3 regions of the Streptomyces sp. 5-10 genome follow, and region 2 is predicted to be linked to each of the others. Evidence: riboswitches for the same ligand, from Rfam matches in the RefSeq annotation. Region 2 holds a riboswitch; each other region holds the start of a gene.
The links. Region 2 has a riboswitch for cobalamin ahead of IEJ02_RS26360 (ribonucleoside-diphosphate reductase subunit alpha). Riboswitches for the same ligand answer to the same signal wherever they lie in the genome.
Positions count from the first base shown of each region.

Region 1: another riboswitch for cobalamin. It lies ahead of IEJ02_RS13170 (ABC transporter substrate-binding protein); the one in region 2 lies ahead of IEJ02_RS26360 (ribonucleoside-diphosphate reductase subunit alpha).
Region 3: another riboswitch for cobalamin. It lies ahead of IEJ02_RS13055 (CbtB domain-containing protein); the one in region 2 lies ahead of IEJ02_RS26360 (ribonucleoside-diphosphate reductase subunit alpha).

Region 1 is NZ_JACVYG010000008.1:154,988-164,750, reverse strand. Features, by position in the region: gene IEJ02_RS13200 (epoxide hydrolase family protein) at 1-764, opposite strand, end outside; gene IEJ02_RS13195 (CGNR zinc finger domain-containing protein) at 877-1,398, opposite strand; gene IEJ02_RS13190 (M1 family metallopeptidase) at 1,453-2,952, shown strand; gene IEJ02_RS13185 (response regulator) at 3,029-3,715, opposite strand; gene IEJ02_RS13180 (ABC transporter ATP-binding protein) at 3,791-4,564, opposite strand; gene IEJ02_RS13175 (FecCD family ABC transporter permease) at 4,651-5,664, opposite strand; gene IEJ02_RS13170 (ABC transporter substrate-binding protein) at 5,691-6,731, opposite strand; cobalamin riboswitch at 6,792-7,005, opposite strand; gene IEJ02_RS13165 (DUF2165 domain-containing protein) at 7,271-7,810, shown strand; gene IEJ02_RS49860 (serine/threonine-protein kinase) at 7,877-9,745, opposite strand.
Region 2 is NZ_JACVYG010000026.1:58,489-68,251, reverse strand. Features, by position in the region: gene IEJ02_RS26380 (HD-GYP domain-containing protein) at 1-825, shown strand, start outside; gene IEJ02_RS26375 (tetratricopeptide repeat protein) at 1,117-2,103, shown strand; gene def (peptide deformylase) at 3,044-3,673, shown strand; gene IEJ02_RS26365 (ribonucleotide-diphosphate reductase subunit beta) at 3,733-4,764, opposite strand; gene IEJ02_RS26360 (ribonucleoside-diphosphate reductase subunit alpha) at 4,782-7,184, opposite strand; cobalamin riboswitch at 7,321-7,474, opposite strand; gene IEJ02_RS26355 (GNAT family N-acetyltransferase) at 7,591-8,097, opposite strand; gene IEJ02_RS26350 (DUF7196 family protein) at 8,173-8,343, opposite strand; gene IEJ02_RS26345 (hypothetical protein) at 8,416-8,703, opposite strand; gene IEJ02_RS26340 (IPT/TIG domain-containing protein) at 9,208-9,763, shown strand, end outside.
Region 3 is NZ_JACVYG010000008.1:130,688-140,450, reverse strand. Features, by position in the region: gene IEJ02_RS13085 (MFS transporter) at 1-1,449, shown strand, start outside; gene IEJ02_RS13080 (response regulator transcription factor) at 1,480-2,184, shown strand; gene IEJ02_RS13075 (sensor histidine kinase) at 2,181-3,710, shown strand; gene IEJ02_RS13070 (FAD-dependent monooxygenase) at 3,723-5,234, opposite strand; gene IEJ02_RS13065 (TetR/AcrR family transcriptional regulator) at 5,355-5,996, shown strand; gene IEJ02_RS13060 (CbtA family protein) at 6,093-6,854, opposite strand; gene IEJ02_RS13055 (CbtB domain-containing protein) at 6,876-7,097, opposite strand; cobalamin riboswitch at 7,136-7,263, opposite strand; gene IEJ02_RS13050 (alpha-L-fucosidase) at 7,377-8,663, opposite strand; gene IEJ02_RS13045 (DeoR/GlpR family DNA-binding transcription regulator) at 8,733-9,509, opposite strand.

The DNA of each region.
Region 1 (9,763 bases), on a different contig from region 2:
AAGGCGGCGGTCTGTGGCTTGGTGCGGTGCATGGCGGCGTACGCGCCCTCGGCCGCGCCCCAGCCCGTGACGCCCTCGAACCAGGCGCGCTCCTCGGGCGCGAGGTCCGCCGGGTCGCCGGTGAAGACGGGCAGGCCGCCGTCCATGCGGTGCACGGCCACCACCCGGTCGGGGTGGTCGAGCGCGAGGTAGCGGCTCACATGGCTGCCGATGTCCCCGCCCGCCGCACCGAACCGCTCATAGCCGAGGACGTCCATCAGCTCGGCCCACAACCCTGCGACTGCGATGGAGTCGAGCGGCGGGCCGGTGGGCCGGTCGGAGTACCCGTAGCCCGGCATGTCGGGCACGACCACGTCGAACGCGTCGGCGGGGTCGGCGCCGTGCGCACCGGGGTCGGTGAGGTGCGGGATGACCTTCGTATAGCGCCAGAACGAGTCCGGCCAGCCGTGGCTGAGCACCAGCGGCAGAACGGGCCCGGCCGGGGCGGCGGCCCGGACGTGTGCGAAGTGGATCCCGAGGCCGCCGAGCCGGGCGCGGAAGCGCGGCAGCCGGGCGAGCGCCGCCTCCTGCGCCGCCCAGTCGAACCCGTCCGCCCAGTAGGCGACGAGCTCACGGAGGTAGGCGAGGTCGGTCCCGAGCGCCCACCCGGCGTCCTCGGGCGCGTCCGGCCAGCGCGTGGCGCGCAGCCGCGCGCGGAGGTCCGCGAGGGCGGCGGGGTCGGTCCGCGGGGTGAACGGCTCGGGTCGGGGCGGGGCGTCCGGCATGCCACGTACCCTACAAGCCGCCCGCGTGTGGGCCGGCCGAGCCCGCCGACACCGCCTGCCGCATCAGCATGGCTCTACCCCGGAAGCCGGAGCCGGGTCGCCGCGTGGCGATTCAGGTCGATCGGCGGCGGCGATACGCTTGCGTCTTCGCGCGGTTGCCGCACAGCTGCGGCGAGCACCATTTGGCCCGGCCCGGGCGGGAGTTGTCATAGAAGACCCACTGGCAGTCGGGGGCCGGACACATCCTGAGCCGATGCCAGGTGCCGTTCACCGTGGCGGTCAGCGCGGACATGACGATGTGCGCGAGGGCCGTGTCCACGGGGTCGGCGGCGATGGTCAGGTGGGCGCCGTGGCCGGCGGTCAGTGTGACGTGGAAGGAGTAGCCGACCACGGCATCGCCGCCCTGGCCGTCACCCTCGCCACCCTCCGGGTCCTGGCGCAGCACGGCCCGCAGGGCCGTACGCAGCTCGCGGGCTCGGGTCAGGTGGCCCTGATGAGCGCGAGTGTCAGGGGTGTCGCCTACGAGCAGGTGATGGTCCCGCAGCCAGCGCTCCAGATCGCCGGGCGTGGCCCAACAGGTGCCGCCGCGGGGACCACCGCGCCGGTCGTCCTTTTGGCCGATACCGAGGGCCATGAACCCGCTATCCGGGTGATCCACGGCCGCTGCCGCCCGGGCAACCCTGGGCGCATGGCTCGTCACACACGAAACGCGACCCTCACGCCATGGATCGTCACGGCGCTGGCCACCACCCTGACGGGTGTTGCCGGCTGCACCCCCGACGCGGCGTCCGCACACGAGACCCACACCCCCGCGCCCGGAGCCGCCGGAATCGGGGACACGCTGCACCCGGGTCTCGGCAACGGCGGCTATACGGTGCGCCATACCGCCCTGGCGCTGCGCTTCGCCGAGGACCTCACGACATACACGGCGACCACCACGCTGCACGGCCGGGCCACCCGCTCCCTCTCCCGTTTCAACCTCGACCTGACCGGGACCACGGTCCGTTCGGTGACGGTCGACGGCCGCAAGGCGACCTGGACACGCTCCGGTCAGGAGCTGCGGGTGACTCCCCCGGCCCCGGTGCCCAGCGGCCGGGGATTCTCGGTGGAGGTCACCGTGCGCGCACCCGTGGCGGGCCCCGAGGCGGCCGGGAAACTCGGCACCGCGGCGATCGGGATGGTGCGGGCCAAGGGCGTCATCCAGACCATCAACCAGCCCTCGGGCGCACACCGGATCGCGGCGTTCGCCGACCACCCGGCCCAGAAGGCGCCGACCACCATCACCATCGCCGCTCCCACGCGCGTGAACACCATCGCGAACGGCGAACTCACCGCCACGCGGCGCGAGGGGGCGTACACCGTCCGCCGGTTCGAGAGCCGCCAAAAGCTCGCGCCCGAACTCATCCAGATCGGTGTCGGCCCTTTCACGGTGGTCAAGCGGCCGGGCCCGGACGGGATCAAGCTGCGCTACGCCCTGCCCACCGGCCAGGTCAACGACCTCATGCCGCAGATCGACGCGGTCGTGCCCAAGGCGCTGCGCTTCCTCACCCAACGGCTGGGGCCGTTCCCGCTGCGGACGTACGGCATCTACGCCTCACCTCTGGGCGGTGAGCTCGAGACGCAGTCCCTGACCCTGCTCGGCACGGAGGAGCTCACCGAGGAGGGGATGCGGGCCAATGGCTCGGACACGGTCGTCGCGCACGAGATCTCCCATGAGTACTTCGGCAACAGCGTCTCTCCGCGCAGGTGGAGCGACCTGTGGCTCAACGAGGGCCACGCCGTCTACTACCAGAGCCTGTGGGACCAGGCGAAGGGCGGCTCCGATCTGGCCGACGGCATGAAGAGGAGGTACCAGGATTCCGCCGCCCAACTGCGGAAACAGGGGCCGGTCGCCGACCCCCGGCGCGGCGCCTTCACTCCCGAGGACATGGCGCCCTACGGCTGGGGCGCCTATCAGGGCGGCGCTGTGGTGTTGTACGCGCTGCGGCAGAAGGTCGGCGAGGCCACGTTCCGGCGCATCGAGCGCGCCTGGGTGGCGGAGCACCGCGACGGCACGGCGGGGACCGCCGACTTCATCCGCTTGGCGAGCCGCGTCGCCGGCCGCGACCTGGGGCCGTTCCTCCGGTCCTGGCTGTACGCCGAGAAGCTCCCGGCCATGCCCGGACACCCCGACTGGCGCACGTCCTGACGGCTCGCGGGCGCGCCCTACGCCGGGCTCGCGGGCGCGCCGTACGGCGGGCCGACGGTGGCGCCGTACGCCCGGGCTAACGGGTGCGCACCGCTCCGGTGTCCCAGGCCCAGGCCGCGATCTCGACGCGGTTGCGGACGGTGAGCTTGGCCTGGATGTTGCTCAGGTGCGTTTTCACCGTGGACAGCGACAGGTGCAGTTCGGCGCAGATCTCCTGGTTGGTCCGGCCCACCGCCACCAGCCGGGCGATGTCCAGCTCCCGGCCGGTCAGGGGATTCGCCCGGGTGGCGCGGCGGGGGCGGTTGGCCCATTGCCGGAGCAGACGCACGGTGACCGCCGGGGACACCATCGCGCCACCGCGCACGGCCGACCGCACCGCCTCCACCAGGAGTTCGGGCCCGGCGTCCTTGAGCAGGAAGCCACAGGCTCCATTGCGGATCGCGGTGTCCACGTAGTCGTCCTGGTCGAACGTGGTGACCACGACGACCCGCAGCGGATCCACCACTCCGGGCCCGGCGAGCAGCCGGGTCACCTCCAGGCCGTCCAGGTTCGGCATCCGGATGTCGACCAGGCACACCTCGGGGCGGAGCCGCCGCGCCAGCTCCACGCACTCGGAGCCATCGGCGGCCTCGCCCGCCACCTCGATTCCGGGCTGGGAGGCGAGGATCAGCCGGAACCCGGTGCGCACCATCGCCTGGTCATCCGCGATCAACACACGGATGGGGGTGTCCGCGGGAGGCCGTGCGTCCGCCGCATCGCTCACGTGGTGGTTCCTTCGCTCGTGCGACCGGTTGGCAGGATACCGCCCACCGTCTCACGGCCTCGGCGACCGGGGTGCTCAGGGCTTCGGGGCCCGGCGCAGGAAGCGGATGACCGGGTGGCCCGGACCGTGGGTGACTTCGGCCTGGACGTCGTAGACCCGCTTGATCAAGGACGGGGTCAGCACGTCGCCGGGGGTGCCTTCGGCCACCACGTGTCCCTCGCGGAGGACGAGCAGCCGGTCGCAGTACATCGCGGCGAGGTTGAGGTCGTGGAGGGCGATCACGGTGGCGATCGGCAGGCTGACGACGAGGTCGAGCAGGTCGAGTTGGTGCTGGATGTCGAGGTGGTTGGTCGGCTCGTCGAGCAGCAGCTCGCGCGGTTCCTGGGCGAGGGCCCGGGCGATCTGGGTGCGCTGGCGTTCGCCACCGGAGAGGGTGTGCCACGACTGACCGGCCCGGCCGGTCAGTCCGCTGCGCTCCAGGGCCGCGTCGACGGCCCGGGTGTCCGCGGCGGAGGCCGATGCCCAGGCGCGCCGGTGCGGGATACGGCCGAGGGCCACCACCTCGCGGACGGTCAGTTCGGTCTGGGTGTGGGCGTGCTGTTCGACGGTGGCGATACGGCGGGCCGTGGCGCGGCGGCCGACCCGTGGCAGGGCACGGCCGTCCAGGGTGACGATCCCGGCGGAGGGGGCGAGGATCCCGGCGAGCAGCCGCAACAGGGTTGATTTCCCGGAGCCGTTGGGGCCGAGCAGACCCACCGTCTCACCGGGGCGCAGGGTGAGGGTGATGCCGTCGACGATCAGCCGGCCGTCGGTGCGGCGGCTGACGCGGTCCGCGCGGAGCCCGGGCACCGCCTCCGCGGTGGCGGGGGACTCCGTCCCGGGGGTTTCCGCGGTGGCGGGGGGCTCCGTACCCGGGGTTTCCGCGGTGGAGTCGGTCATGTCCTCCTCCGGTCGCGGTAGAGCACGGCCACGAAGGCCGGTACGCCGATGAGGGACGTCACCACGCCCACCGGGACCTCCTGCGGGTCGATGACGGTGCGGGCGGCGGTGTCCACCCACACCAGGAAGATGGCCCCGGCCAGTGCGGTGACCGGCAGCAGACGGGCGTGGCCGGGGCCGGTGAGGGCGCGGGTGGCGTGCGGGAGGACCAGGCCGACGAAGCCGATGGCCCCGGCGGAGCTGACCAGGGTCGCGGTGAGCAGCGCGGTCGCGCACAGCAGGACGAGACGGGTACGGGCCACCCGGACGCCGAGCGCCGCCGCGGCCTCCTCCCCGAAGGCGAACGCGTCCAGGGTGCGGGCGTAGCCGAGACAGACCACGAGGACGGCGGCCAGGACGGCGGTGCACAGCAGCACATCGCCCCACCCGGCGCCGGTGAGCGAGCCGAGGAGCCAGAACAGCACGGCCCGGGTGGTGTCGGCGTCCGCGGAGGTGAGGACGATGAACGAGGTCAGCGCGGAGAACAGCTGCATGGCGGCCACTCCGGACAGCACCACGCGGTCGGTGCTGCCGCCGAGGCTGTGGCTGAGCACCAGGACCAGGCCGAACGACAGCAGCGCGCCGGTGAACGCGCCCGCCGACAGGGACACGGCCCCGCCGCCCACGCCGAGCACGACCACGGTGACGGCGCCCGTGGAGGCGCCCGAGGACACCCCGAGCACGAACGGGTCGGCCAGGGGATTGCGCAGCAGGGACTGCATCACGGCCCCGCAGAGGGCAAGACCCGCCCCGCACACGGCGGCGAGCAGTGTGCGCGGCATGCGCAGGTTCCACACGATGCCGTCCCGGAGCGGCGGCAAGGTGCTCTCCCCCAGGCCGAGATGGGCGGTGACCGCCGCCCATACGTCGGCCGTGGAGATGTCGGCCGGGCCGATGGTCACGGCGACGGCGACCGACGCGAGCAGCGCGGCCAGCCCTCCCGCGACCAGCAGCAGGAGACGGGTGCTCAGGTGGCGGGCGCTCAGGTGGCGGGTGCTCACTTGGCGAGCCCCGCGTCGCGCAGCCCGGCGGCGACCTGTTCCACCCCTTCGACCGTGCGGATGGACGGGTTCATGGCCTGCCCGCTCAGCAGGATGTACCGCTTCTTCTTCACCGCGGTGAGATTGCGGGTGGCGGCGTTGGTCTCGAGGAAACGCATCTTGGCCCTGGCGGTCTCCGCGGTCTGCTGCTTGCGCGTGAGATCGCCGAGGACGATGACGTCCGGGTCGCGGTCGGCCACGGTCTCCCAGTTGATCTGCGGCCACTCGTCGTGGGTGTCGGAGAAGGCGTTCTTCGCCCCGACGGCCCGGGTGATGGCGCCCGGCGCGCCACAGCAGCCGGCGAGATACGGCGACTGGGAGTTGGCGAACCAGTACATGAGGGAGACACCGGAGGCGTCCAGTCCCTCCGTGGCCTTGCGCACGCGCTCCTTCAGCCGTGCGACGAGCTTCTCGCCGCGCTCGTCGACACCGAACGCGTGGGCCAGGTCGCGTATTTCGCCGTAGACGACATCAAGTGTGAGGGGCTTGGCGCGGGAGCCGTCGCCACCGCTGTCGGTGTCCCTGCCCGCCGCGCAGTCGGACGGCGAGACATAGGTGTCCACGCCCAGCTTCTCGAACTGCTCGCGGGTGGCCACGCCGCCCTTGCCGAGGGTGGAGACGAACGAGGCGGTGACGAAGTCGGGTTCGACGTCCAGGGACTTCTCGAAGGACGGCGCGTTGTCCGCCAGGCGCTCCACCGTGGCGTTGGCCTTCTCCAGGCCCTTCATCACCGGGTCGGTCCAGGTGGCGGTGGCCGCCATGCGGTCGGCGAGGCCGAGCGAGAGCAGGATCTCCGTGGTGCCCTGGTTGAGCGAGAGGGCCCGTTTCGGGGCGGACGTCAAGGTGACCTTGTGACCACAGTTGTCGATCGTGCGCGGATAGCCCGGACCGGCGGGCCTTCCGGCGTCCGCGCCGTCATGGCCGGAGCCGCCGCACGCGGTGAGCAGAAGGGCGGGGGCGAGCAGGAACGCCGCGGTACGGCGGGCGGAGCGGAGCACGGGCAGCCTCGGTGGTCGGGGCTCGTACGCGGAGCCTGGCCTACGGACGTCCTCCGCGCACCGGGCGCGGAGGTGCCAGCAGGTCTTCGGACTCGGGCTCGTCCGGACGGGGCCCCTTCCCGGTGCTCGTCCGCGACGGCCCCACGGCCGTCACGAACTCCTCCCAGTGGTGTCACATGCCCCGCCCGTCCCCCTCACCGCTGCGCGTCAGTTCCGGATTCGCACCGGATTCCCTGGCCTCGGATGTGGCACGACTGGCTCCCCGAGACTACCAAGAGCGTCGAACGGCCACGTCTCGAGGTCGGTCCGGCCGCCGACGGGCCCGACCAGTCGCGCATCGGTGGCCGCCGGCTTCCGCAGGGTGATGACGTTCAGCCGGTACACCATGTTCATCAACGAGCCCTCGGACGAGATGGCCCGCCCCCTGTGACACGGCCGCGTGTGACCTGCGTCTCCCCGCCACCGGGCCCACTGAGCCAAACAGTTGTACGCTACGGCTCGGTCCGATCGACGGAATACAACGGGGAGACAGAGTCATCGTGAGCGAGCGAGCCGGCAGAATACGATCCCTTCGTACCTACTCCGCCGTCTCGGCGGTGCTCACCGGGACGATCGCGCTGTACATCGCGCTGGTCGCCTTCGGCAACATCACCGACTTCGACACCAATCAGCAATTCGTCCGCCATGTCCTGGCGATGGACACCACGTTCAAGGACGACGACCTGATGTGGCGGGCCATCACGTCCACCGCACTCCAGGACACCGCCTACGTGGCCATCATCGTCTGGGAGAGCATCGCCGCCCTCGTCCTCCTCGCCGGGACGGCCATGTGGGGCGCGGGACTGCGCGGAGGCAGCGTCCGCCGCGCCCGTCAGGCCAGCACCGTGGGGCTGTTGATGCTGATGCTGCTGTTCGGCGCCGGGTTCATCGCCATCGGCGGCGAGTGGTTCGCCATGTGGCAGTCCAAGACGTGGAACGGGCTGGAGGCCGCCACGCGCGTCTTCCTGATCTCCGGGATCGTACTGCTGCTCATTCATCTGCTCGCGGCCGAGCGGACCGAGCCCGACTCCACGGACTGACGGGGACGCCGGGCGCACGGGCGGGTGCGCGGCGGCGGCCTTGGCGGGCGTTGGCACCACGGCGCCTCAGGCGGGTGGCAACGCGGCAGCGGCCGATCCGGCGAGATCGGTGGCCAGTTCGCAGGGCCGCCCCTTGGGGCCCGCCCCCTTGAGGACGAGGGCCACCCGCTCGGTGCCCTGCACCCGGTCCAGGCCGGTGTACTCACGGTGGACCACCTCGACGCGGCAGCTCCCCGGGCCCTCGTCCTCCGGCAGCACGATGGCCTGGTGATCGCTGAGCTTGGTGGACCGGGCGCCCTTGTCGCTCGGCAGTTTGCCCTGGTCGAATCGCAGGTCCACCTCCAACTCGTTAGTGGTGCTCTTCCACTGACAGTCCCAGCGGCCGAATCCGACGTCCGGGTCCCGGGCGTCGATACCGGGCACCTTCTCCAGTGTCTTGACGTCAAGAAGCGTGCACGCGTCCTGGTGAGCCAGCGAGTTGGACGGGAAGCTCGGGGAACGCCGGGGGATCTCACCGCGGTTGAGCACGTCGACCGCGAATCGCGTGGCGATATCGGCGGTGTCGCACAACGGCTGCTTGATCTCGGCAGGCCGTCTCGCGACCGCGGTGATCCGTAGGCTGTTGTCGTGAGCGCCGGTCACCGCCATGGCTCGCACGCACTCGTCGCCCTCGGCGGCGCGCTCCACGACGGTGACCCTGCCCCTGGTCTTCCTCTTCACGGCCTCCGGCAGCGCATCGGCGTCGAGCTCCACCCTGACGCCCACGACCTCCTCGTCACGCTCCTTCAGGTTGACGTCGCAGCGGTTGAAGTTGCCCTCATCACGCTTCAGTTCGGCCACTTCGTACCGATGGAACACGGTGGGCTTCAGCAGGGCGCAGGGGTCGGCCGTGCGGGGGTCGCCGATGAAGCCCGCGGCGGCCGGTTTGCCCGGTGCCGGGGTGGCCTTGTCCCCGGATCCGTCCCCCAGGCTCATCACGGTGAACGGAACGGCGATGGCCAGCGCCGTGACGGCGGCGGCGCAGGCCAGGAGCAATGGACGGCGCCCGACCAGCGTCGCCGTGCGGCGCGTGAGTCCTCCCGCCGGGATCTGGCCGCGCGTCAGGACGTCCGTGTAGGGCGTGGTCGCCGGGGCCGTCGGGAGGGTCGGGAACTGGTCCGGGGGTCCCGCGATGTCCGTGAGGGCGGCGAGCGCCTCGGCGGCGGTGGGCCGGGCCCCGGGGTCGCGCTGGAGCATCGCGGTGAGGAGGCCCCCGAGCGGTCCGACCTGGGGGCTGATGGCCTCCAGCCGGACCACCCGCCCGGCGCCGCGCAGCGGCGGGGTCCCCGTCACCAGCCAGTGCATGGTGGCGCCGAGGGAGAACACGTCGGACGCGCGCTCGGGCGCTCCCCGGAACGCCTCGGGGGCGGCGAAGAAGGGAGTGAGGCTGACCGGCCCGTTGGGCGTGATCGTCTCACTGCCGTCCACCCGGTACGCGGCGCCGAAGTCGGTCAGCTTGGCGACCCGGTCGGGTGTGATCACGATATTGCCGGGCTTGACGTCGCAGTGCACGATGCCCTTGTCGTGCAGGGCCGCCAGCGCGGCCGCGATCTGTGCGCCGATGTGCGCCGCGAGTTCGGGGGCCATCTTGACCGGGACGTCCAGGCTGCCGCCGGTCACATGCTCCATCACCAGCCAGAACGTGGCGTTCCTGCCCTTGCCCGCGCGGACGGCGTCGTAGAGGGTCACCACGTTCGGGTGGCTGAACTTCGCCAGAGCGCGGGCTTCGGCCAGCAACTCGTCGAAGTCGGCCTGGCCGCTGTCCTCGAGCAGGGCCCGCTTGAGGACGACGGACCGACCCAGCTCCGTGTCGACGGCGAACCAGACCGCGCCCCTCCCTCCCTCAACGGGCCCCTTGGTGAGCCGGTACTTGCCGACCTTCTCCCCCCGCCGCACGACGACACTCCCCTCCCG
Region 2 (9,763 bases):
CACGGCCCGTCCATCGTCGGCTATTTGCTCGCCCTGCTGACCCTGACCGCCCTCTGCGACGCCGTCCTGGCCGCCGCGCTCGCCCGCGCCCGTACCGGCTGGCCTTACGGGCCGCTGCTCCGCGACGAGCTGCGGTCGCTGCCCGGCGTGGGGGCTGCGGTGTGCGCGACCGCGGCCGTGATGGCGCTCACCGTGGCCGTCGCCGGGCTGTGGCCGGTGCCGGTGCTGGCGGTGCCGCTGCTGCTGATCCAGTACTCCTACCGCCGCTACGCCGGGATACGGGCCACCTACCGCCAGACCATCGCCTCCCTGGCCCGGTCGACCGAGATAGCCGGGTACACCCCGACGGGCCACGCCCGCGAGGTGGCCGGGCTCAGCCGGGCCGTGGGGCGTGAGCTGGGCCTCTCCGAGCCCCGGCTGACCGTGCTGGAGTACGCGGCGCTGATGCACGACATCGGCCAGCTGTCGCTGGTGGACCCGGTGCCCGCCGGGGCCACCGAACCGCTGCCCGCCGCCGAGCAGCGCAAAATCGCGCTGCTCGGCGGCGCTGTGGTACGCCAGACCGGGGTACCCGCCGAGGTAGCGCTGGTCGTGGAGCGCCAGGCGGACCCGTACCGCGAGCAGCCGCTCGCCGCGCGTATCGTGCGCGCGGTGAACGCGTACACCGAGTTGGTGAGCGGGCCCGCGGCCGAGGGAGCGGCCGGGGCGGCCGCGCTGCGCGCCCTGGAGCGGCTGCGGCTGGCCACGGCGCGCGACTTCGACCCGGTCGTGGTCGAGGCGCTCGCCACGGTGCTGTCGCGCGGGGTGCACGGCCGGTCCCGGTGACCGGCCCGGTGACCGGCCCCGGTGACCGGCCCCGGCGACCGGCCCCGGTGAGAACTGAGAACTCGCCGGTAATGAGCGGGCCTCCCGAGGGGCATGGTTGGATGCGAGGAGAGGGGTGCCAGGCCAGATGGCCGGTGGCAAGGAGGTGTGGTGGGCGTCGCATCCCGGCCGCAGGGTGAGGGGTCGGGCTGAGATGTCCGCGAATGTGTGGCAGGTTGTCTTCAAGGGAGGGCGACGCCGTCCGCGAAGGCATCTGGTACGGGACGACTTCGATACCGGCAGGCGGGAATCGTGAAGATCTTCGGCAAGGTACGGCACCGGCCGTCCGCCTCATGGCGGCAGGCCACGGACCGTGCGTTCACGCTCATCGGCGACGGCCGGTACGAGGACGCGGGCGCGCTGCTGACCCGCGCCGCCGACCTGGAGCCGTGGCTGTCGGAGTCCTGGTTCAACCTGGCGCTGCTGCACAAGTTCCGGCACGACTGGGAGCAGGCGCGCGCCGCGGGGCTGCGGGCGGTCGCGCTGCTGGACCGCGAGACGGGCGCTCCGGACTGGTGGAACGTGGGCATCGCGGCCACCGCGCTCCAGGACTGGCCGCTGGCCCGCCGCGCCTGGCAGGCGTACGGGCTGAAGGTGCCCGGAGAGGCGTCCGCGTCCGGTGAGCCGCTCGGCATGGAGCTGGGCAGCGCGGCGGTGCGGCTGTCCCCTGAGGGCGAGGCCGAGGTCGTCTGGGGCCGCCGGCTGGACCCGGCCCGGATCGAGGTGCTGTCCATCCCGCTGCCGTCGTCAGGGCGGCGCTGGGGCGAGGTGGTGCTGCACGACGGTGTGCCGCACGGTGAGCGGGCGACCTCCGCGGGCCCCGTGTACCCGGTCTTCGACGAGATCGAGCTGTGGGCGCCGTCCCCGGTGCCGACCTGGGTGGTGCTGCTGGAGGCGGCCACCGAGGCCGACCGGGACGCCCTGGAGCGGCTCGCGGCGGACGCGGGCTTCGCGGCCGAGGACTGGTCGTCGTCGGTGCGGCTGCTGTGTCGTTCCTGCTCGGAGAGCCGGATGCCCAGCGACGAGGGCGAGGGCGAGCATCTGGACCCCCACGACCACAGCGAACCGGGCCACCCCGGGCCGCTGGGCCACCGTATGGCGGGCTCGGGCTCGCTGTGGGTTCCCGAGCGCGAATGCGGGATCGCGGCGCCTGGGGGGCTGGTGCGGGGGTTGCTGGACGGGTGGGTCGCGGACAGCCCGGATACGCGTGAGTGGCGGGACTTGGAAGAGGTCTGCTGAGCGGCTGGCGGCTGGCGGCTGCACTGGGTCTTAGGGGTGTCGGGCGGATCGCGGCGCCTGCGGCGGGCTTGTCCCCTCCCCGCCCCTTCCCGAATCTGGGGCTTCGCCCCAGGCCCCGGCGGGGCTCTGCCCCTGGCCCCGATCCGGGGCTTCGCCCCTGGCCCCGGGTGGGGCTTTGCCGCTGGTCCTGATCTGGGGCTTTGCCTCTGGCCCCGGTGGGGCTTTGCCTATGGTCCTGAACCGGGGCTTTGCCTCTGGCCCCGGTGGGGCTTTGCCTATGGTCCTGAACCGGGGCTTTGCCTCTGGCCCCGGTGGGGCTTTGCCGCTGGTCCTGATCTGGGGCTTTGCCTCTGGTCCTGAACCGGGGCTTTGCCTCTGGCCCCGGTGGGGCTTTGCCCCTGGCCCTGAACCGGGGCGTCGCCTCAGGCCCCGGACCGGGGCTCTGCCCCTGGCCCCGAACCGGGGCTTCGCCCCAGCTGGCGGTGGGGCTCTGCCCAGGTCCTGGGGCGGGGCTCTGCCCCAGACCCCGGCCGGGAGCCCCGGACGTGCGCGGGTCTCCGCTGCGCTGGTGTGCCGACCGCGATCAGGCCGCCGGTGCAGGCACTCGCGCCCTCACCGTCGGGCCCGCGGACGCCTTGGCCCCCTGGCCTCCTGGCCTCCTGGTCACCGGTCGGCTGCTCGATCACCGCGTCGCGGGTGGCGCGGTCGGTGTCCTGGTCGGTGAGCTGATCGCGGCTGCGGTCGGTTCGTCGGCCACGGGGGCCGGGGGCGGAGCCCCGGTAGCGGGGAGGGGCGGGGAGGGGAAAGCACCGATATGCGGCTCCGCTGCGTGGTCCGCCAGCAGCCCGGTCACAGTGCGTAAGCGCACCGCGCCCCGCCGCGCCGTGCCCGTACCCTGTAGGGCGACGCATCACGGTTGAAGGAAGGCATACGGCGGACGATGTCGCAGCAAGGGACGAAGCAGCGGGTGGACGACGAGTTCATCGTGGACACGGAGGACTGCGAGGAGCGCGAGCGGGCCTTCCGCGAGCGCGGCACCGCCCGCCCGATCACCGTGTACGGCAACCCGGTCCTGCACAAGGAGTGCCGGGACGTGACCGTGTTCGACGAGGAGCTCGCGCGGCTCGTCGACGACATGTTCGCCAGCCAGCGGGCGGCGGAGGGCGTGGGCCTGGCCGCCAACCAGATCGGTGTCGACCTTAAGGTCTTCGTCTACGACTGCATGGACGACGAGGGCGTTCGCCATGTGGGCGTGGTGTGCAACCCGGTGCTGGAGGAGCTGCCGGCCGACCGCCGGGTGCTGGACGACTCCAACGAGGGCTGCCTGTCGGTCCCCACGGCCTACGCGGAGCTGGCCCGCCCCGACTACGCGGTGGTGCGCGGCCAGGACCTCAACGGCGAGCCGATCGCGGTGCGCGGCACCGGCTACTTCGCGCGCTGTCTCCAGCACGAGACCGACCACCTTTACGGCTACCTCTACATCGACCGGCTCTCCAAGCGCGACCGTAAGGATGTGCTGAAGCAGATGGCCGAGGGCACCGCCCGCTATGAGACGGTGCCCAACGACTGAGTGTGTCCCACCGCACAGGGCGGGCCGGACCTCTCCGGGTCCGGCCCGCCCTGTAGACATCAGAAGTCGTCGTCGAAGGCGACCGACCCCTCGACCGCGACCTGGTACGCCGAAGCGCGCCGCTCGAAGAAGTTGGTCAGCTCCTGGACGTTCTGCAGCTCCATGAAGGAGAACGGGTTCTCCGAGCCGAAGACCGGCGCGAAGCCGAGCCGCCGCAGGCGCTGGTCGGCCACGCACTGCAGATACTCCTGCATCGACGCCGTGTTCATGCCCGGCAGCCCCTCGCCGCACAGATCGCGGGCGAACTGGAGCTCCGCCTCGACGGCCTCCTTCAGCATGTCGGTGACCTGCCGCTGAAGTTCGTCGTCGAAGAGTTCCGGCTCCTCCTCGCGGACGGTGTCCACGACCGAGAAGGCGAACTCCATGTGCATCGACTCGTCGCGGAACACCCAGTTGGTGCCCGTCGCCAGGCCGTGCAGCAGCCCGCGCGAGCGGAACCAGTACACGTACGCGAAGGCGCCGTAGAAGAACAGCCCCTCGATGCAGGCCGCGAAGCAGATCAGGTTGAGCAGGAAGCGGCGGCGGTCCTCCTTGGTCTCCAGCCGCTCGATCTTCTCCACCGAGTCCATCCAGCGGAAGCAGAACTCCGCCTTCTCCCGGATGGAGGGGATGTTCTCGACGGCGGCGAAGGCCGCGGCGCGGTCGTCCGGGTCGGGGAGGTAGGTGTCCAGCAGCGTCAGATAGAACTGGACGTGCACCGCCTCCTCGAAGAGCTGCCGCGACAGATACAGCCGCGCCTCGGGGGAGTTGATGTGCTTGTAGAGCGTCAGCACCAGGTTGTTGGCCACGATCGAGTCGCCGGTCGCGAAGAAGGCGACCAGACGGCCGATCAGGTGCTGCTCACCGGGGGAGAGCTTGGCGAGGTCGGCGACGTCGGAGTGGAGGTCGACCTCCTCCACGGTCCAGGTGTTCTTGATCGCGTCGCGGTAGCGGTCGTAGAACTGCGGGTACCGCATCGGCCGCAGGGTCAGCTCGAACCCGGGATCCAGCAGGTTCTTGGTGTGGCCCGGCGCGGTGTTCACGGTGGTCATCTCGGATGCGGTGGGCATTACTGGCAGGCCTCGCAGGACTCGGGGTTTTCCAGGGAGCAGGCGATCGCGTCGGCCTCGGCCGGGGCCTCCTGCACGGGGAGGGGCGCGGGGGTGGCGGCGGCGCCACCCCGGGCGCTCTGGGCGATCCGGGTGGCCGGACGCGAGCGCAGGTAGTACGTGGTCTTGATGCCGCGCTTCCAGGCGTACGCGTACATCGAGCTGAGCTTGCCGATGGTCGGCGAGGCCATGAAGAGGTTCAGCGACTGGCTCTGGTCGAGGTACGGGGTGCGGGCCGCCGCCATGTCGATCAGGGCGCGCTGCGGGATCTCCCACGCGGTGCGGTACAGCTCCCGTACGTCCGCGGGCACCCAGGAGAAGTCCTGGACCGAGCCGTTGGACTCGCGCAGCGCCTCGCGGGTCTGGGCGTCCCAGACGCCCAGCTTCTTGAGGTCGTCCACCAGATAGGAGTTGACCTGGAGGAACTCCCCGCTGAGCGTTTCGCGCTTGAAGAGGTTGGAGACCTGCGGCTCGATGCACTCGTAGACCCCCGCGATGGAGGCGATGGTCGCGGTCGGCGCGATCGCCAGCAGCAGTGAGTTCCGCATCCCGGACTTCGCCATCCGCGCGCGCAGCGCCTGCCAGCGCTCCGGCCAGGTGGCCACCGCGTCCGGGTAGTGGTCCGGGTGCAGCACACCGCGCGCGGTGCGGGTCTCGGCCCAGGCGGGGTGCGGGCCGTGGCGCTCGGCGAGCTCGCAGGACGCCTCGTACGCGGCGAGCATGATGCGCTCGGAGATCCGCGTGGACAGCGCCGTGGCCTCGGGCGAGTCGAACGGCAGCCGCAGCCGGAAGAAGACGTCCTGGAGGCCCATGAGGCCCAGACCCACCGGGCGCCAGCGGGAGTTGGAGGCCCCGGCCTCCTCCGTGGGGTAGAAGTTGATGTCCACCACGCGGTCGAGGAAGGTCACGGCGGTGTGGACGGTGGCGTCCAGGCGCTCCCAGTCCAGCTGCCCGTCCTCGCCCAGGTGCGCGGCGAGGTTGACCGATCCGAGGTTGCACACGGCGGTCTCGCCGTCGTTCGTGACCTCCAGGATCTCGGTGCAGAGGTTGGAGGAGTGGACGACCCTGCCGGGCTCGGCGGTCTGGTTGGCGGTGCGGTTGGCGGCGTCCTTGAACGTCATCCAGCCGTTGCCGGTCTGCGCGAGGGTGCGCATCATCCGGGCGTACAGCTGGCGGGCCGGGACCTGCTTGACGGCCTTCCCCTCGGCCTCGGCCCTGCGGTACGCGGCGTCGAACTCCTCGCCCCACAGGTCCACCAGATCGGGCGCGTCCACCGGGGAGAACAGCGACCAGTCGGCGTCCGCCTCGACCCGGCGCATGAACTCGTCCGGGATCCAGTGGGCGATGTTGAGGTTGTGGGTGCGGCGGGCGTCCTCGCCGGTGTTGTCCCGCAGCTCCAGGAACTCCTCGAGGTCCGCGTGCCAGGTCTCCAGGTAGACACAGGCCGCGCCCTTGCGCCGGCCGCCCTGGTTGACGGCGGCCACCGAGGCGTCGAGCGTGCGCAGGAACGGCACGATGCCGTTGGAGTGCCCGTTGGTGCCCCGGATCAGCGAACCGCGCGCCCGGATGCGGGAGTAGGACAGGCCGATGCCGCCCGCGTGCTTCGACAGCCGCGCCACCTGGTGGTAGCGGTTGTAGATCGAGTCCAGCTCGTCCAGCGGCGAGTCCAGCAGATAGCAGGACGACATCTGCGGATGCCGGGTGCCGGAGTTGAACAGCGTGGGGGAGCTGGGCAGGTACGACAGCGTGCTGGTCAGCCGGTAGAGCTCGGCCACGTCCTCCAGCGCCCGCTCCGAGTGGTCCTCGGCGAGCCCGCAGGCCACGCGCAGCAGGAAGTGCTGCGGGGTCTCGATCACCTGACGGGTGAGGGGGTGGCGCAGCAGATAGCGGCTGTAGAGGGTGCGCAGCCCGAAGTAGCCGAAGCGGTTGTCGGCGCCGTCGGCCAGGGCCCGCTCCACCAGCGCGTCCAGCCGCTCGGCGTGGGCGGCGGCGAACTCCGCGGTGGAGTCGGCGAGCAGGCCCTCGCGGTGGCCCACCCGGACGGAGGCCGAGAAGGAGACCGCGCCCTGCCCGGCCGCCTCCTGCGTGATGGTGAGCGCCAGCAGCCGCGCCGCGAGCCGCGAGTACTCCGGCTCCTCGGCGATCAGCCCGGCCGCCGCCTCGGTCGCGAGGGCCCGCAACTCCGCCTCGTCCGAGCCGGGATGACGGCCGCGCAGGGCGGCGGCCGCGACCTTGCCGGGATCGGTGGCGGGCAGGTCGGCGGTGAGTCCGGTAAGGGTCCGTAGCAGGGCGGTCCCGGGCGCGTCGTCCGCTGCCTGAGAAGCCGCCTGCGCTGAAACCGGATCGGCGGGCGCGATGGTCACTGAGGTGCTCTCCCTCGCTGGGCTGGGGCCACGAGGGGTGGTGCGATGGGCGCGTACGGGCATGCCGATGCCGCACTCCTCGTACGCCGGGCACACCACGCAGCGTCCATCGGCCCAACCCTCGAGGCCGGGGGACGTGTTCACAGGGCCGTCGGCAGGTGCTCGGACTCACGGGCACGCCGAATTGAGCGCACACGTACACCGTTGCGGGACAGTTCCGGATTCCCACCGGATTCCCCTGCGGCGACAGCGAGCACGAGCATACATCTTGTGTCGGCCGACGCACGCGCCCCCATATCTTGTGTCGGAGCTGCGGAGTTTCGCATGAATGTGCTCATGCGTTCCGGAGGTGGCCCGTGACCTGGGGCGCGCGTCAGGCCATCACTTGGGCGTGTGGCGGCGGGCGTCACAGCTCCACGGTGAAGGCCCAGAGGGTGATGTCCGTCCCCGGCAGGGGCGCCCAGTCGCGCTCCGGGGCACGGACGAAACCCAGCCGCTCGTACAGGCGGTGGGCGGCGGTCATCGACCGCTGGCTGCTGATCACTATGCGCCGCAGGCCCAGTGCGCGGGCCCGGTCCAGGCAGGCTCGTACGAGTGCTTCGGCGGCGCCGCGTCGGCGCGACTCGGGGCGGACGGCCAGCATCCGGAACTCGCCCTCGCCGGGGCGGGCCAGCTCCGCGTACGCCCCGCCGTGCACGGCGAACGCCACGGCGCCCAGGACCTCGTCGCTGGCCGCGTCCGCCGCGACCAGCAGCTCGGCCTCGGCGGCCCGGCGGCGGGCGTCGCGCAGGGTGGCGAGATAAGGATCACTGTCCTCGAAGTCCAGGAGCCCGTCCCCCAGGTACACCTGCGCGGTGAGCTCCCCGATTCCGTCCAGTTCCTCGTCCCGCGCGTGCCTGATCGTGATATCCATGCCCGCAGTCTGCCGCAGGCCACTGACAGCCGGGTCGCCGTGCGCCGGGGGTGGGCGCCGGGGTGGTCCCCGGCGTCACTGGGTGACGGCGGTGATCACTCCGGTGGAGCCCGCGCGCTGGTTGGCGGCGTCGGCCTCCTGGTAGGTGACGTAGCGCCGGACCGTGCCGTCCGGCAGCGTCAGCTCATAGACGACAACGGGTTGGGGCGGCCATTGGGGTGCGTTTCCGCCGCAGTTGCAGGCCATTGTTCCCTGCCTTTCCCTCGGGACGTTGTGGGGCGTTGTGGAGGGTGTGGGGGGGTGTGGGGGGTGTGGGTGTCAGTCCAGCCACCGCGAGGCGACACCGGCCAAGTAGGAGAGCGTCAGGGCGGTGGCCGGGAGGTCGAACCACGCGGTGGTGTGCAGCAAGGAGGCGTAGGCGGCGATGGCGGCGGCCACCCATGTGCTGGTGCACCAGCCGCAGTTGACCAGGTAGGAGGCGCGGGAGTCGTCGCCGAAACGGTCGGCGACCCAGATCCGGAACCCCGCCGCCAGGGTGTCCTTGGTGATGAAGCGGGTGATCCGGCAGGTGGTGCCGAGGGCGAGAAGGAACGCGGCGAGGCTCATCGGATCGTTTCCTCCCCGGGTGGTCATACGGGGGTCGGCACGGCCGATGTCACGGATGGGTCGGCACTGCCGATGTCACTCATTAGAGGCATGACGAGCGACGGCAAGCCATACCCCTCGGCATGCATTCGCCCGAATAGCCGAGCGCTTGTCATACAAGCTCGGCGCCACACGCGCCCTGATGCGCCAAACGAGTGATGGCCGCCGTGAGGGCCTTGAGCGACGCCGAGGGGCGTGGATAACTGGAAACGTGGCCGGCCGCCGAGGCTGCCCCATACCTCGTCGGCCGTCCCAGGAGCCGGGCGTCCGCCCCGTGGCTTCACCCTCATCCGCGCATCGCCCCGCGCGCCCTTGACCGGCTGCCCGGCAGCTCCCCGTTCCTCCGGTGGCGGCCTGTCCCAGAACCGCGCGGCGACGACGAGGCGTTGACCGGCGGTGTGTGCTCACGTCCGTCGGCACGCCGTCGGCGCACCTCACCCGAACCCTTCCCCGGGAGGACCGACCATGACTTCGACCGCACTCGCGACCGCCGCCGCCAACGCCGCCGCCGCCGCCAACGCCGCCAACACCGCCACCGCCGCCAACGCGGGCTACTGGCCGCCGGTGGGGCCGCCGACGCTGCTCGCCGTGGTGCCCGACTCGGGCCCCGCCGCCGGTGGCAACTACGTCCGGCTGTTCGGCCAGAACCTGCGCGGCGTCACCGGTGTGTCCTTCGGCGGCACGCCCGCCACCATCGTCTACCAGGACAACCCCGGAGGTGGCGGCGGTGGTGGCTGGGGTGGCGGCGGAGGCTGGGGCGGCGGTGGCTGGGGCGGTGGCGGAGGCGGCTGGCCCGGAGGCGGCGGCAACCCCGGCTACGACGGCATCGTGGTGATAGCCCCGCCGCACGCGCCCGGGACCGTCCAGGTCACCGTCACCACCGGCGCCGGGACCAGCAACGGCCTGCCGTACACCTACGTGGCACCGGCCCCGCCCATCGCCATCGCCATCACCCCGACCGTGGGCCCGACCAACGGCGGCACCCTGTACCTGATCACGGGCACCAATCTGACCGGCGTCA
Region 3 (9,763 bases), on a different contig from region 2:
AGCACCGGCATCAGCAAAAGCACCGGCACCGGACCGCTCAGCAGCGAACACCACACGAGGTGGAACAGACGGCTCATCGGCCAGGTGGCCATCCTGATTCTGGTGAACACCATGGTGGACACCGTCGTCACCGCACCGCTCCTCGTCCTTCCCGAGATGCTCGACCACTTCGGCACCGATCAGTCGGCGTGGATCGACGCCAGCTCGCTGCTGGCGGGAGCGATGTGGGCGCCGCTGCTCGGGAAGAGCGCCGATATCCACGGCAAGCGCAGAGTGCTGGTGGCGACGTTGCTCACCGCCTTGGCGGGCGCCCTGGTGTGTCTCGTCGCCCCGAACCTCTGGGTGTTCATCTTCGGGCGCCTGCTCCAGGGAGCGGCCGTGGGAGCCGTGTTCCTCACGGTCGCCCTCATCCGTGACATGTGCGCACCGGACGTGGCGATGGTCGTCACGGGCGTCGTGACCTCCGGCTCCGCGCTCCTCAGCATCGTGATGCCCGCCCTCTTCGAGTTGACGGCCGCGGAGTTCGGCTGGCGGAGTGTGTTCGTGGCATCGGCGATCTTCGCGGCCATCGCGGCGGTGCTGGTGCACCGGCTCGTTCCCCAGTCCACGATCAGGACACCGGGCAAGGTCGACATCGCGGGGGCCGTACTCCTCGGTGGCGGGCTGGCGGCGGTGCTCAGCTATGTCAGCCTCGGGTCGGAGTTCGGCTGGTTCGCCGTGGGCCCGCTCGCGCTCCTCATCGGCGGCGGCGCGGCACTGGCCCGGTGGTTCCTGGTGGCGAGCCGGATTCCCGAGCCCGTGATCGACATCAGGAACCTCGGCAGGCCGCTGGTGCTCACGCTCCTCGTGGTCGTCTTCGGAACCGGCGCTTACCAGAGCATGCTCACGCTCTTCGGCCTGATCGCCAAGGTCTCGGCGGATCAGGACCTCGGGTACGGACTCGCCGCCCCGGGAGCGCTGGGCCTGCTGTACGGCATACCGGCGATCGGCATCGTGCTCGGCGGCACCCTGGCCGGGGTGCTCAGCACCCGCGTCGGCCCGGCCGTGGCACTGGCGGGCGGAGTGGCGATCGGGGCGGTGGGAACCATCGGGATGTTCTTCGGGGACTCCGTGCTCCCTCTCGCGGTCATCTGCTCCTTCCTGCTGAGCCTCACCGCGGGAACGCTCGTGACCTCCGGCTTCAACATGGCGGCGACGCTCGCGCCCCCGGAACGACAGGGCGTGGTGTCCAGCATGGTCATGGTGATGGTGGCGACCGGGGCGGTGATCCTCAAGTTCATGGGTTCGGCCGTCCTCAAGTCCACCCATACGGTTGTCGACGGGGAGACGGTGAACTCGGCGCTGGGCGTGCACAGTTACATCGCCATGGCCACCGGCGCGTTCCTCGCCGCCGCCGTGGTCGTCGTCATCCTCCTGCGGACCCACCGCCGCACAGGCGGGGGACACTAGGGGGCGGACGATCGGGCGAGGGCGGGACGGATGACGGCATCGGAACGGCTGCTGGTGGTGGAGGACGAGCCGACGCTGCGCGAGTTGCTCTCCGCGAGTCTGCGGCTGGCGGGCTTCGCCGTGGTCGCGGTCGCGACCGGCGAACAGGCGCTGGCCGCGGTGCGGGAGCGGCGTCCCGAGCTGATCGTGCTGGATGTGATGCTGCCCGACATCGACGGCTTCGAGGTCGTCCGTCGGCTGCGCGGGCAGCATCCGCTCGCCGCGGCGGGCCATCCCCCGGTGCTGTTCCTCACCGCCCGCGATGCGCCCGAGGACCGGATCAGCGGGCTCAGGGCGGGCGGTGACGACTACGTCACCAAGCCGTTCAACCTGGAGGAGCTGGTCCTGCGCATCCGGGCCATTCTGCGCCGCGTCAGCGGCCGCCAGTCCGACGGCCGCCTGGTCGTCGGCGATCTGGAGCTGGACCCCGACAGCCATCAGGTGACCCGGGACGGGCAGCCGGTGCGGCTGTCCCCGACCGAGTTCGGCCTGCTGCGCGTGCTGATGGAGAACGCCGGGCAGGTGCTGTCGAAGTCCCAACTCCTGGAGTTGGTCTGGCAGTACGACTTCGGGGGCGACGACAGCATCGTCGCCTCCTACATCAGCTATCTGCGGCGCAAGGTGGATGTGGGCGAACCGAAGCTGATCCATACGGTGCGCGGCACCGGCTATGTGCTGCGCAGGCCGCCGCGGTGAGCGAGAGCCCCGAGCGCGGCCGGTTCTCACTGCGCGGCCGGTTCCCACTGCGCGGTCGGCTCTCGCTGCGCGGCCGGCTGCTGGCCATCGCCCTGTTGCTGCTCGTGGTCGCCCTGCTCGGCAGCAACGCCCTGGCCGTCGTCCTGCTCCAGCGCGACCTGGTGCGTCAGCTGGACACTCGGCTCCGCACCGCCGCCACGGCCACCGCGCGCCTCACCGACCCGTCCGACGTGGCGGGCGATCGGACCTCGCGGGCGCGCGACGCCGTGGAGCAGCAGCTGACCGGCGATGTCCATCTGGCCTCCCTCGGCCCGAACGGCCGTGTCCGGCGGGTCATCCGGCCCGCGGCACACAGCGCCCCCGCCCTGCCCCCGCTCGACGCGGCGGCGGTCGGCGAGCGCGGCGGTCGGCCCTTCGAGGCCCCGGCCGCCGACGGCGGTGAGGCCTGGCGGGTGATCGCCGTACCGCTCAACGCGCCGGGGGAACAACACAAACAGGCCGAGCACACCCACAGCAGCGTCGTCGTCGCGGCCTCCCTCGCCCAGGTCGACGCGACGATCAGACAGCTCGGCGCCCGGATGCTGCTCATCGACTCCCTGGTGCTGGCGCTGCTCGGCGGGGCCGGGTGGTTCGCGGTACGCGCCGGGCTGCGCCCGCTGCGCCGGGTCGAGACCACCGCGGCGGCCATCGCGGACGGCGACCTGTCCAGCCGCGTCCCGGAGCCGGCCGCCTCCCGCACCGAGCTCGGCCGTCTGGCCAGGGCGCTCAACGGCATGCTGGACCGGGTCGAGGAGAGCGACGCCGCGCGGGCGGCCGCCGCCGAGCGGATGCGCCGCTTCATCGCGGACGCCAGCCACGAGCTGCGCACCCCGCTCTTCGGCGTCAAGGGGTTCACCGAGCTGTACCGGATGGGCGGCATGCCCGAGCGCGCCGATGTCGACGCCGCGATGGGCCGTATCGAGCGGGAGGCGGCACGGCTGGTCCGGCTGGTCGAGGACCTGCTGCTGCTCGCCCGCCTCGACGAGGACGCCGCCGCCGCGGACCCCCCGCTGCACCTCACCCCGATGGATCTGCGCACCCTGGCCGTCGACGCCCTGCACGACCTGCGCGCGCTCGATCCACGGCGCCCCGTCACCCTCACCGGCCCCGGCGGCGGGCCGCCGGGTGGCGCGCCGGTGCTCGGCGACGAGGCGAGACTGCGCCAGGTGACCTCCAACCTCGTCGGCAACGCGGTGGCGCACACCCCGCCCGGCACTCCGGTCCGGATCGGCGTCGGCACCCAGGGCGGTCTGGCGGTGCTGGAACTGCACGACGAGGGTCCGGGGATGTCCGAGGAGCAGGCCGCCCGCGCCTTCGACCGCTTCTACCGCGCGGATGACGCCCGCGGCCGCACCGAACGCGGAGGCGCGGGGCTCGGCCTCGCGATCGTCCACTCCCTGGTGACGGCCCACCACGGCCGGGTGGAGGTGCGCACGGCCCCGGCCGAGGGCGCCACCTTCCGCGTCCTGCTTCCCCTGGACGGCTGAGCACCGCCCGGCTCAGCGCACCGTCGTCAGCCCGCTCTCGATGGTGGCGAGCAGGGTCTCGCCGCGGTCGGCCGAGGTGTCCGCCGCCCAGCACACATAGCCGTCGGGGCGGATGAGCAGGGCGGCGGCGCCCAGGTCGGCGGCGCAGGTGGCCCGGACGAGGTCGACGCGTGGCGGGAGCCGGAGGCCGTCCGGGACGGCTCCGGCCAGATCGAGCAGAACGGCGTGGCCCGTGCCGAACAGCGCCGACAGCCGGGTGGCACCGGCCTCCGTGACCAGGTCGGCGTCCGGCACGCGCTGCCCGGTGAGGGGATGCTCGCCGGGCAGTTCGTAGCGCAGCGAGAGGCCGGACATCAGTCCCGCGAGGTGGCGGTTGGCGTCGGGCAGCCGCAGCAGGTCGATGACGATGTCACGCAGGGCGGCCACGTCCTCGCTCGGGTTCGTGTCCGCCAGGACCCGCTGGGCCGACGTGTGATGCAGGACCTGGGCCGCGACCGGGTGCCGTTCGGCGTGGTAGCTGTCCAGGAGCCCGCTCGGCGCCCGGTCCTGGACGACCGCGGCCAGTTTCCAGCCGAGGTTGATCGCGTCCTGCATACCGAGGTTGAGCCCCTGGCCGCCCAGCGGCGGATGGATGTGGGCGGCGTCGCCCGCGAACAGCACGCGGCCCACGCGGTACCGCTCCAACTGTCGCGTGGCATCGCTGAAGCGCGAGGCGTTCTCCACGGCCCCCAGGGTGGTCTCCTCGCCGTACACCTCCCGCAGCGCGGTGGCGATCTCCTCACGGGTGACGGGGGCGTCGCGGGCGGTGTCCGCCTGGTCCGCGCGCCCGAAGGTGAAGCGGTAGAGGTCACCGCCGACCGGGACCAGCATGGCCCAGTAGTCGCCCACACGACGGGTCATAGTGCTGATGTGCCCCATCCGCTTCGGCACCAGCGAGGACACCGCGGTCAGCCGGATGTCGGTCAGCACCGCCTGATGGGTCCCGGCCCGCCCGGGAAACGGCAGCTCGAGCAGTTTGCGCACCGTGCTGTGGCCGCCGTCGCACGCCACCAGATAGCGCGCCCGCACCCGCAGGCCGTCCGCCGTCACGGCGACGCCGTCCTCGTCCGCCTCGACCTCCGAGACGGCGGTGGAGCGCCGTATCCGCGCGCCCGCGGCGGTCGCCCGCTCCTCCAGCACCTCCTCGATCTTCCACTGGGGGATGGCGATGGGGCCGTTGTGCCTGGTCTGCCAGGGGGTGCAGTCCAAGGGCACGGGCAGCAGCGCGAAGTGCCCGCCGACCGGGTCACGCGGGGTGGCGCGCCGCAGCATGGGCTCCAACAGCCCGCGCGACTCCAGCAGTTCGGCCGTACGGGGCTGGATCGCGCCGCCCTTCACCTGCTCGACGCGCTGGTCCAGCTTCTCCAGGACCAGGGTCCGGGCCCCGGCCAGCGCCAGCTCGTACGCCAGCATCAGCCCGGTCGGGCCGGCACCCGCGATGACGACGTCGGTCGTGCTCTCCGTCATCCCCGTCTCCTCCGTCATCCCCGTCTCCTCCGTCTTCTCCGTCGACACGCTCACTCCTCCTCGATTCCTCGCCTCGGTCTATATGTATACCAGGTGCAGAAATCTCCTGGGGGCAATTGCTCTGCTACGGTGGGCGCCGTGGACGGCAAGCCAGGGCTACGGGAGCGGAAGAAGCAGCGGACCCACGCCACGATCTCCGAGGCGGCGATCACGCTCTTCCTCGAACACGGCTTCAACCAGGTCTCGGTGGCCCAGGTGGCCGAGGCGGCCGAGGTGTCCAAGCGCACGCTCTTCGCCTACTTCCCGGCGAAGGAAGACCTCGTGGTGCACCGCCTCGCCGACCACGAGACCGAAAGCGCCCGCGTCGTACGGGCCCGCCCGCCCCGCACCGCCCCGCTGACCGCGCTGCGCGAGCACTTCCTCAAGGGCCTGCGCGAACGGGACCCGGTCACCGGGCTCAACGACCATCCCCAGATCCTGAAGCTCACCCGGATGATCCTCGACACACCCTCGCTGGTGGCCCGGATGGAGCGGTTCAAGGCCGGTGCCGAACGCGCGCTCGCGCAGGCGCTGCGGGAGACGGCGGACACCCCGGAGCTCACCGCGCGGCTGGCCGCCGTCCAGATCGTCGCCGTCCAGTGGTCACTGGCACAGGACAACGCCGAACGCGTGGCATACGGGGAACCGGCCGACGAGCGCTACGCGGGTGCGGTGGCCGACGCGGAGCACGCGTTCGCGCTGCTGGAGAACGGACTGCGGCACCCGCCCCCGCGAACGTGACGACAGGCGGTTCAGGGGAGCGGACGTGCCCGCACAACGCGAGAGGGCCCGCGGACGGTTCCGCGGGCCCTCGTGCGTCTCGGCATGGACAGATGGTCAGTTCGGGGCGGCCGCCATCGCCCTGCTCTCCTCGGCCTTCGCGGGCTTGGGGTTCAGCATCCGCTCGGCGAGCTCGCCGAAGAGGAGGCCGAAGCCACCCCACAGGATGATCTGCATGGCGAGGGCGGACAGCCGGAACCGCCACAGGACGGTGGCCGGGAAGTCCGCCGGTACCTCGTTGATGACGGGCAGGAAGGCGTACGCCAGCCCGATGACGACGGCGAAGGCGGCAACCGCGGCGACGGTCGCGTACCAGGTGCCCAGCTTCGGGGCGAGCCGCTTGCCGAGGATGGTGGCGGCGATCGCGAGGAGCACGCTGAGCACCATCATCAGGAAGTACAGCGTCGTCCGCTTGCCGATGGTGTCGCCGTTGCCGACGGCGGGCGGGTTGGCCGGGTACTTCAGGAACGGCACGACATAGACCGCGAGCAGCGCACAGCCGGACAGCAGCAGCGCGGTGGCCCGCGGGGTGAAGCGGCCGACGCGGCCGAGGGCGACGCAGTAGGCGAGGGCGGCGATGCCGCCGAACGCGATCCCGTAGATCAGCACACCGGTGGCCAGACCGGCGGTGGACTGCAGACTACGGGAGACGATCTCGACCTCGTGCTCGTGCGCGGGGGCGTGGGCCTCCTCGAAGCCGATCGCGCGGTCGACGTTCGGCTCACCGAGGAAATAGGCGGCGATCAGGGCGAGCACACCGGCACCAAGACCGGCGAGCATGCCCCGCACCAGCAGGTTTCTTACTGTTGCGGAGTTCATGGGCGTGCGGCGTCCCTCGCGTCAGTGGCAGGGGAAGCCGAGAAGATGGCGGGCGTCATGCACCCACTCGTGGACGCCCGCGCCGGAGACGACCGCGGTGGCGCCCTGCTCGGCGCCGACGAAGTACAGCAGGACCAGCATCAGGATGCCGAAGAAGACGGCCCAGGGAGCTATCGCCTTCAGCGGCAGCGGGGCGGGGAGGGCGGGAGTGGTGGCAGTCGGCTGGGCGACATGCTGCGCCATGGCAGTGGCCTCCTTGCGGGAGTTCGCGTCCCATCTCGGTGGTGCACAGGACGATGGCCGCGGGTCTGACTCACGGGACGTCCCCTTCGGATACGTCCCGTTCACAGTGGCGCGACCGTGCCGGATTCCCACCGGCTTCCGTCAGGCCATCGTCGATATCGCATCGACGGTACCGCGTGTCGGATCCCTGGCCAAGACCGGCCACCTGGTGAGACGTCGGCAGCGGCGCGGGCCGCTTCTGAGCTCACCGGAGGCAAGGGCGCGCGCCCCGATCACGTGTCAGGTGCCCTGGCGCAGGAACAGTTCCACCACCGGTACCGCGACATCGGGGCGGACGACCGGGAGGGTCAGGGTCAGGGTGCCCGGCGGCTGGCCGCCGAGGCCGGTGTTCTGCGCCTTGATCGACGGGTCGATCTCGCGGTACCTGATCTCGGAGGCGTCGTGCAGGAACTGCGCGTACTCGACCTTGCCCGCCAGGTCCGGCAGGTGGACATGGCCGAAGGGCCAGGTGAAGAGGTGCAGATAGAGGCGGTTGCCGCGCTGGGTGTAGCGGGTGTCGACCGGGGCGCGGTACGCGGAGGGGCCTGCGCCGTGGATGGAGCGCTGGTGGCGGGCCATCCACGCCCCGATCCCCTCCAGCGTGGCGAGGGCGGTGGCGTCGAAGTCGCCGCGTCCGGTCGGGCCGACGTTCAGCAGCATGTTGCCGTTCTTCGAGACGCCGTCGACGAGCATCCGGACCAGCAGGTCGACCGGTTTCACCTGGAGGTTGTCGCGGTCGTAGCCCCAGCTGCCGTTGAGGGTCTGGCACGCCTCCCACACCACCGGCTGCCCGTCGACCTCCATGGGCTTGTCGGGCTGGTACTGCTCGGGGGTGACGAGGTCGCCGGGGACGGCGAGCCGGTCGTTGACGATGATCTCGGGCTGCAGCCTGCGGGTGAGCGCGAGGAGTTCCTCCGAGCCCCACTCCTCCTTGCCCTTGCCGTTCCACACGTCGTGGTGGTCGTCGTCCTTGTACGAGAAGTCGTAGAAGAGGTAGTCGATGGTGCCGTAGCCGGTCAGCAGCTCCTCCACCTGGCCGTGCAGATAGGCGCGGTAACGGGCCATGTCGCGGCCCTCGTTGAGCCGCTTGATCTCCTCCGGCGGGTCGTCCCGGCGCGGGTGGAGGCCGTCGATGACGAAGTCCGGGTGGTGCCAGTCGATGAGCGAGTGGTAGAAGCCGACGCGCAGCCCCTCGGCGCGCACGGCCTCGACGAACTCGGCGACGAGGTCCTTGCCGATCGGGGTGTTCATCGAGGTGTAGTCGGTGAGCTTGGAGTCCCACAGGCAGAAGCCGTCGTGGTGCTTGGTCGTGAGCACCATGTACTTCATTCCGGCGCGCTTGGCGGACCGGGCCCATGCGCGGGGGTCGAAGAGGTCCGGTTCGAAGTGGCGGAAGTAGCGGTCGTAGTCCTCGTCCGTGATGCGTTCGCGGTTCTTCACCCACTCGTGGCGGGCGGGCAGGGCGTACAGGCCCCAGTGGATGAACATGCCGAAGCGGTCTTCGGTGAACCAGGCGGGGAGGGCCATCGAGGGGGATTCCTTTCCCAGAAAAGAGGAGGCGCACGGGGGTGAAAACGACGTGATGTTCACGTGACATCACCGAGGGACGATGCGCACATCGACGCCGCGCTCGCGCAGCCCGCGCACCTCCCCGGCCGGTGCCGCGTCGTCCACCACGACCAGGTCGAAGTCGGTGAGCGGCGCCAGGGCGTACAGGCCCTGGTTGGCGAACTTCGTATGGTCGACGAGGAGTACGCGGCGTGCCGCGGCGGCCAGCATCGCCTGCTTGACCTGCACCGTCTCGGGTGACATGTGGTAGCAGCGGCCCGCGGTGACGGCCGTGGTGGACATGAACAGCACATCGGCGCGGAAGGCGGACATGCTCTGCGCGGTGTGCGGTCCCATGAACGCGTCGTACGCCGGGAAGTAGGTGCCGCCGAGCGCCACCAGCGCCGCTCCGGGCTCCTTGGCCAGAGCCGTGATGGCGGGCAGCGAGTTGGTGATCACCGTGATCGGTGTGTGGTGGGGCAGGTGGTGGGTCAGGCCCAGGCAGGTGGTGGAGTCGTCGATCACCACGATCTGGCCGGGAACCAGCTCCTCGGCCGCCGCCCGCGCCAGCCGCTGTTTGGTCTGCGCCATCGTCGTCATGCGCTCGCCGACACTGCCGTGGAACTGCGTGGACGGCAGACAGCTCGCGCCGCCGCGCACCTTGCGCAGCCAGCCCTGCGCCTGGAGGGCGTCCAGGTCGCGGTGGATGGTCATCACACTGACGGCGAACTCGGCCGACAGGTCCGAGGTGCGGACGAAACCCTTGGTCGTGACCAGTTCGCGCAGCCGGTGCCGCCGCTCCTCCTGCCCATCCGTACGGGTCATGGCCTGCGGCTCCTCATCCCTTCCGCACCACCCCGGCGCGGTGCCGCGGCGCGGTGCCCGCGACGGACCGGTGTGAGACGACCTGATGTGAAACTCACGCGAAGGTAACACGGGCTCGGGGCGCCGCCTCCCCCTTCTGCGGGGCCGGTGGCCCAGGACATCGCACGGTGCCGTGGGCCGGCCGCGGGATAATCCCGCACCCCGATTGACGTGGCTTCCCGGCGGCGATTCTCTCGGTTTGTCGGCGCGGAATT